2 regions of the Paenibacillus thailandensis genome follow, and region 2 is predicted to be linked to the other one. Evidence: riboswitches for the same ligand, from Rfam matches in the RefSeq annotation. Region 2 holds a riboswitch; the other holds the start of a gene.
What was found. Region 2 has a riboswitch for cyclic di-AMP ahead of ACFSW5_RS20305 (ubiquitin-like domain-containing protein). Riboswitches for the same ligand answer to the same signal wherever they lie in the genome.
Positions count from the first base shown of each region.

Region 1: it holds a riboswitch for cyclic di-AMP, as region 2 does, so the genes downstream of both, ACFSW5_RS03460 (hypothetical protein) here and ACFSW5_RS20305 (ubiquitin-like domain-containing protein) in region 2, are expected to answer to the same signal.

Region 1 covers NZ_JBHUMY010000002.1:14,940-18,347, reverse strand. The annotation lists gene ACFSW5_RS03465 (ABC transporter permease) at 1-620, shown strand, start outside; gene ACFSW5_RS03460 (hypothetical protein) at 990-1,685, opposite strand; cyclic di-AMP (ydaO/yuaA leader) riboswitch at 1,690-1,892, opposite strand; cyclic di-AMP (ydaO/yuaA leader) riboswitch at 2,276-2,508, shown strand; cyclic di-AMP (ydaO/yuaA leader) riboswitch at 2,599-2,793, shown strand; gene kdpF (K(+)-transporting ATPase subunit F) at 3,058-3,135, shown strand; gene kdpA (potassium-transporting ATPase subunit KdpA) at 3,219-3,408, shown strand, end outside.
Region 2 covers NZ_JBHUMY010000030.1:64,778-68,185, forward strand. The annotation lists gene rnmV (ribonuclease M5) at 1-58, opposite strand, end outside; gene ACFSW5_RS20305 (ubiquitin-like domain-containing protein) at 189-1,316, opposite strand; cyclic di-AMP (ydaO/yuaA leader) riboswitch at 1,556-1,762, opposite strand; gene ACFSW5_RS20310 (TatD family hydrolase) at 1,948-2,715, opposite strand; gene ACFSW5_RS20315 (HD domain-containing protein) at 2,818-3,408, opposite strand, start outside.

The DNA.
Region 1 (3,408 bases), on a different contig from region 2:
TGCTCCATTTCGTATTTGATGCGGAGCAGCCTTTGTTTATCGTGCTTATCGTGCTGCTCATGATTACCGTTGCGGCTTGGAACGCCGCCGGCAAAGCAAAGGGGATCAAAGGGCTGCGTATTCGCATCGCCATGTCGCTGCTGTTTACGGAAGCGGTCGCGATGGCTTTGCTGCTGGGGCTTCGGATCATCGAGCCGACGGCTCAATACATTATCTCGATCAGCGGCATCATCGTGGGCAGCTCCATGGTTGTATGCGGTTTGTATTTGAACCGGATGAAGCGGGAGCTGGAAGCTTCGCGCGGCGAAATCGAGGCGCTGCTCGCGCTTGGTGCGTCCGCTCAGCAGGCGATCAAGCTTTCCGCCAAGCGTTCCGTCCGCAGCAGCCTCATTCCGACGCTGGACAGCATGAAGACGGTAGGGCTTGTCCAGCTGCCGGGGATGATGACGGGAATGATCGTGGCGGGCGCGGACCCGATCGAGGCGGTCCGTTACCAGATTTTAATCATGTTTATGCTTGCATCTTCCGCGGCGACGACCGCCATTGTGCTGAGCGGCATGACGGGCGGCATATGGTTTACGGAAGATTTGAGGCTGCCGCGGGACAAGGAAGAGGCGTGAAGCGCGAGCAGCCGAAAGCGGCTTTCACGGCGGACTGCACGGTCCGCCATGAAACCGCCGGCTAGCATGCTAAGTCACCCGAAGGGCGATTTCGTCCGGGCAGTTCTGTACGATCGGCAGTTTATCATCCGAGGCTTTCGCAGTAGGAAAGGAACGTGGGTTCGGGCATGACGGCGAGCGGAACCGGTGGCCCGCAAACCGTCTCACGGCCAGGCTTCGTCGACCCCTTCGAGCTCGGGGAGCCCCGCCTTGCGCCGCTGTTCGATGATGTATTGTACGTAACCCGAATGACCGAGCAAGTCCCGATATCTCGATTATAGCAACAAGGCGACCTTCCGGCACGGAACGTTTATTGTTGACGCTTAACAATTAAAAAAGCGAAATGTAGCATTCGGAGCGAGCCAATAAGGCGAGGTCCTCCGTTTGCCTGCTCAGTGCCTGCTCGCGCTTGGCGTCGATCGGGATGGCTGGCCGAACGCCGGCTAGACGATAAGCGCCGGAGACCGGGTCGTCCTGAAGGACGGATGGAATGTATCCGGCGCGGGCTTCCGCGGAACCGGTCTCGTTCAATGCGCTGCTCTCCCCAAGCTTGCCGGAGCGCACCGCTGCCGGGGAATCTGTCGAAGCCGCGGAGGACGCCTCGACCAAGCTTGCCGTTTCCGCGAAGGCGGGGCTGTCGTTCCCGCCGTCAGTCTCGCTCGCAGCGGCCGCGCTGAAGCCGGCGCCGACGCTTTCCGCGGCGGCGTGAAGCATTTGCCGCAGCCTTTGGTCCAGCGGATGAGCCGTTTCGTCCCATTCCTCCCCGCCGTTTATGCAATGAACGAGGTTGCTGCTCCACTGAACCCAATCCGAAGGCTTCTCCTTCTTCTCGATAAACGTTTCGCTCCAACCGTACCCGTACGCCGTTGTCAAACGCATGCAAACGCGGTAGCCGGGCATATCGACGCCGATCGCCGGAATGACAAACAATTCGATCCGTTTCATGCGAAGCTCCGCCGCGAACGGCAAATCTGCCGTCAAAGCGCCGGGCAGACGTTCAATAAGGGATTCCGCCGGTAAAAACATATTTCTTCTCTCCTTCGTTCGCTTACGAGGTTAGCTGTCGGATTCGGGCTAGAGAGACGCCCTATGCCTGGCTAATGCCAAGCGATTCACCCCAAAGGCAATACCCGTTGCCTTCTAACGAAACTTCTGTATCCGCCTAAGCACGACAGAAGCTTCTTGTGGTTCCCCCGCTTTTTCGTTATCCGAAAAATTCAGCGCAGTTTGGTCGTTTGCCGTTTATATTAAACCCCAATCGCGGCTTTGTAAATGGTTCATTATTCTGTATATGCATTACATTGACCGGAATTTCCCGAATTCTTCGATTTTCGCTGCAAAACTTCGTTATCTCTTCACGATATTCATCGATGCTTATCCTTATTCGGCTGCGCTTGCAGTTGGGTCGATGCCCGATACTTAAAAGACAGATAAGCGGCCGGCACAAATACCGTAAGAGAGAGACATAACGCGAAATAGGGAGAATAATGAAGCTTGATAAAAATGAAAGCGATTAAGCGGAACGGAGGGAGGCTGTTTTAATCCACAGCGGGGCGTACGCGTTCTTTACAGCATCAGAAAGCAGGAGTATGATTCGATTCATGCAAGACGATAACATTTTCCAATCGCTGAGTTTCCGCGATATGCGGAAAACGGGGGAACCAACCGCCCAGCAAGCGTGAATCGCTTGACGGTGCGGAACGCCGGGCCGGCGCCGATGTGAGAGTCGGACAGCCGAGTGCGGCAGGGGTGAATCGTTAGACGGAAGCCATGGATTCCGTCTAACGTAGGGCGACTCTCACCGCCCGAATCCGTCAGCTAACCTCGTAAGCGTCGATCGGGAGAGGATGATGAAGCTTGTGACGTTTTAGACGGGTCACAGGGGTCATAAGGCCTCTGTGGCCTTTTTGCATCTTGGCATCGACATTTCATGACAAACAATCCTTTATCGCTTAATTTTGCCCGTGCGGCAAAAGCGGGGGAACCAATCGGATAGGCAGACGGCTGCATAACGGCTTAACGCCTATCCATGGGGTGAATCGCAAAACAAAGCTTCCAAAACAAGCTTGTTGCGTAGGGCGACTTCCGCGCCCGAATCCGTCAGCTAACCTCGCAAGCGTACTCGGGAGAGGCAACTATAACGCGCGCCGTTCCAGCAGGCGGCGGGGGTCGGCTTCGTCATGGGCGAAGTTTGATTCGCGCTGCCGTCAAGCAGAAGCCGCGGGAGACGTTCCTCTGCTCCCAAGGCTTCTTTTTTTGTGTCCGCAATCTGTTTGGATGGAGGGAAAGCCATGATGGATTTATATATGGTGTTAACGCTGGCCGTATGCTTCGGAATATGCATCCTGTTTGCGTATTGGTGCGGCAAGGTCATTCGGGATGAGGGAGAGGATCGGCCGTGATCATCGTGTCTGTCGTAACGGTGCTGGTATTTATTTATCTCGTCTATGCTCTGCTTCATCCCGAAAAATTTTAGCGGATGCTTCCGAAGCAAGATTTTGTTGCGAAGAAATTTTCATGGAAGCGGCGCTCTCCACAAAACTTTCAGGAGGCTAAGACATGGATATTTTGCAGCTTGCGGTTGTCGTCGGGCTAATACTGCTTCTCGTCAAGCCGCTGGGCACTTATGTCTATCACGTATTTTCGAACGAGCCGAACCGGACGGACCGGCTGTTCGGCCCGTTCGAGAGATTCGTCTACAAGCTGATCGGTCTTAAACACCGCTCCGGCATGAGCTGGAAGGGATATG
Region 2 (3,408 bases):
CGCGCTTAATGGCGGCCGTGTCGTCCTTGCCCTCTACGACAATCACTTCTTTAATCACCCGGTTCATCCTTTCTTCGCAGCAATACAAAAAGAAGAGGCATTGCCTCTTCTTATCATGGCATAATTTAAATCATAATTACATTGCAACACTCAACGAACTGTTGTCGTTTAATAAATACGGCTTCTTCTTAGCTGGCCGAAGGTTTCGTCGGGCCAAGCACATAGACGGTGTAACCCTTCTTTTTCCCGAATTTGACCGCATAGGAAGAGCTGTCGAAATAAATGTCGATTTTGTTGCCCGTAATGGCGCCACCGGTATCCTCCGCTCTGCGGAAACCGATTCCCTCGATATAGACCCACCAGCCAAGCGGAATGACATCCGGATCTACCGCGATGGTCCGGCCTTCTTCCACCTTCGTGCCGGATGCCGTAATGCCGTATTGCGGATGGCTTTCGTCTTTGCCGGTCGACTCCGTATCGGCCGTATACGCGGTCAACGTTACGTTGTTCAGCACTTTTTTCGGCTTGAACGTCACGCCGCCCTTCGTAACGGACGTTGCGGCGAGCGTGGTGACGTTAGGGGTCGTTTTTTTGGTGCCGACCGCTACGATCTTGTTGACTGCGGGTTGCTCGACCACTTTGCTGACAATTTTTTTGGAAACGAGCTGGCCGTCTTCGTAGACCTTTTCGATCTGCTCGACGACGACGCCTTCCTGGCCGCTTTGCACCAGCTTCTCTTTGCCCTTCTCCAGCGTAGGGTCTTCTTTCTTGATAATCGTAAACGGCACGCTTCGCTCCGCTTGCGACACATGGGTGTCGACCCGGACCACCGTCACGCTCGAAACTCCGGTTAACGGAGCCGTAAGCGCCGGCGTGACCTTGTCGGATTCGCGAATCTTAATATTTAATTCGTCAATCGCTTCGCCCACTGTTTCCTTCGTTGTGTATAACGTCTGCAGCTTTCCGTCCGCCTTCACGGTAAGCTTCACCGCATGATTGATTTCGATCCGGTCTCCGTCCTTAATGCCGGCATTCAGCGGAACGGACACCTCGTCATACGGGCCTATCGTGATGGACTTTTCCTCCAGCAGGTCTTGCAGAGCCCACTTCTTGGTCTTGACGACCGTCTCCTGCCCGTTTACTACCAGGGATACGCTTTTTTCAGTCGTTCCGTACAACAATACCAAAAACATGAAAGTCATAGCGATCGAGATAATGGCACTCAATAAAATCAAACGAAAGTTTTCATGCTTCCATCGCCATGCGAAAGACATGCTGGATGATCGTTGCCCATGGGTGTGTCTTACGTCGCCCATTTCTTCGGTCCTCCTTCATAGTCCCGCCGCTAGTGTTACGCATGATTCATTAGCGCGACTATTGAAATATGGCGTGCGGCAGCACGCATATCCAGTATTCTCTTCTCATCCATTGCCGCCCGGCAGCGTCGCCTGCCGACAGCCCGGCCCTCCCGGCTTCAAAATAAAAAGAAGCCTTCGACAGAGGATCTGTTTCGTGGCTTCCCGAAAAAACACATGGAAAATGGATGCACGAGGTTGATCGCTCTCTATTGCGCTTACGAGGTTAGCTGTCGGGTTTGGGCAAGAGAGCTGCCCTATTCGCGGTCAGCCGCTCATGGCGGCCTTGGCGAAATTCACCCCAAGATGAAATCAATGACTCTAAGCGTCTGCCTCGCTCCGTGACAGCCGATCGCTTATCGCCTGGTTCCCCCGTTCTCCGTTCGGAGATTAAGCGTTACTGGAAATCCGATACAAATCATTTTTAAGTTCTGAAATGAATCATACCTTCATCCGATGCCGATTGTAAAGAAGCTTTAAAAGTCGCTATAAGCGATTTATTCGGATATTTCCAGAAAATATGAGCGATTTAAGCGACAAAAATTAGTTTTTTCGCTCCCTTTCACATTCCTGCTTCTTTTTTGAGCGTTTTTCACAATAGTCTGAAACATTTTTTTCCATTTTCAGTCGTAATCCGGCCGATTTCCTCCACCGTTTTGCCGGTAATTTCGGCCGCTGCCTCGGCCACAAGAGCGACATAGGAAGTCTCATTTCTCTTTCCTCTAAATGGATGAGGGGCCAAATACGGGCAATCCGTTTCGATCAACAACCGGTCAAGCGGCACCTTGGCAAGCACCTCTTTCGGAACCCGGGCGTTCTTGAACGTTACCGGTCCGCCAAATGAAATATAAAAATTCATGTCGAGGCACAGCTTGGCCGTCTCCCAGCTCCCGGAGAAGCAGTGCATGATTCCGCCGACTTCGGAGGCGTGCTCCTCTTTCAGGATGCGGACCACGTCTTCATGGGCGTCGCGGTTATGGATGACGATCGGTTTTTTGACTTTTTTCGCCAGCGCAATCTGCTCTCTGAACTTTTGCTGCTGCAGCTCCTTCGGCGACGTATCCCAATGATAATCCAGCCCGATTTCACCGATCGCGACAACTTTCGGATGCGCGGACAACCGCTCGATCCATTCCAAGTCCCCCGGCTGCATATCGATCGTATCGACCGGATGCCAGCCGACGGCCGCGTAGATGAAATCGTATTGTTCGGCCAAAGCGATCGTCGACGGAATCGTCTCGCGGTTAAAGCCGATGTTCACGATCAGCTCGACGCCCGCTTCGCGTGCCCGTTTAATGACTTCGCTGCGATCGTTGTCGAATTTTGAAGAGTCGAGATGGGCATGCGTGTCAAATAACATATTGTTGTTTCCTCCTGTATGATCTTCCTATATATAGTTGTTTTTCCTTAATAACTACACGGGAAATGATTGGTTTCCCGGGTGAGGCTGCATAAGCGGTTATTAAAATCTTTCCGCTTGACGGGCGTCCAATTTGAACAATTCCCGAATGCCTGCCGGCAGCCGGCCGGCAGCCCTCAGAAGCGGCTCCTCCGGGTAATACAGATGATATTGCCCTTGGTGAAGCCCGGTTATCGAGCGCACGATGTCCGATTTACGCGAAATTTCGTTCAAATGGTCTTGTTCGTCCAGGAGCAGGATCGGCGTTTTTTCTTCTTTTTCGCCTTTTTTAGTGTCCGGTCGGTATACGTCGTAAGGCTGGTCGTACGGAAAATCGATTTCCATATGATAATCCGGATGGAGCCCGATCATGCGCCACTGCTCCTCGATTTCGTTCAGAAGCTTTTCATCCGGGTTGTCCAGCGTTATGTATTTATAAAGCCGGCGGTTCAAGAACCGGTCGCACAAATCGCGGAGCAGATCGTCGTCCTCCTCCGCCCACTCCCCGAAGGCCGTTTGGACAAGCGACTCGTCCAGCTTCAAATAGGAAGGAACGTCAATCGTTCCTTCCAATAAAGCTTGAAGCGGCTTCGGCATATATTGGAACGAATAACCCGTTTCGTAAAGCTCGCGGGCTCTGCGGAAAATTTGCCG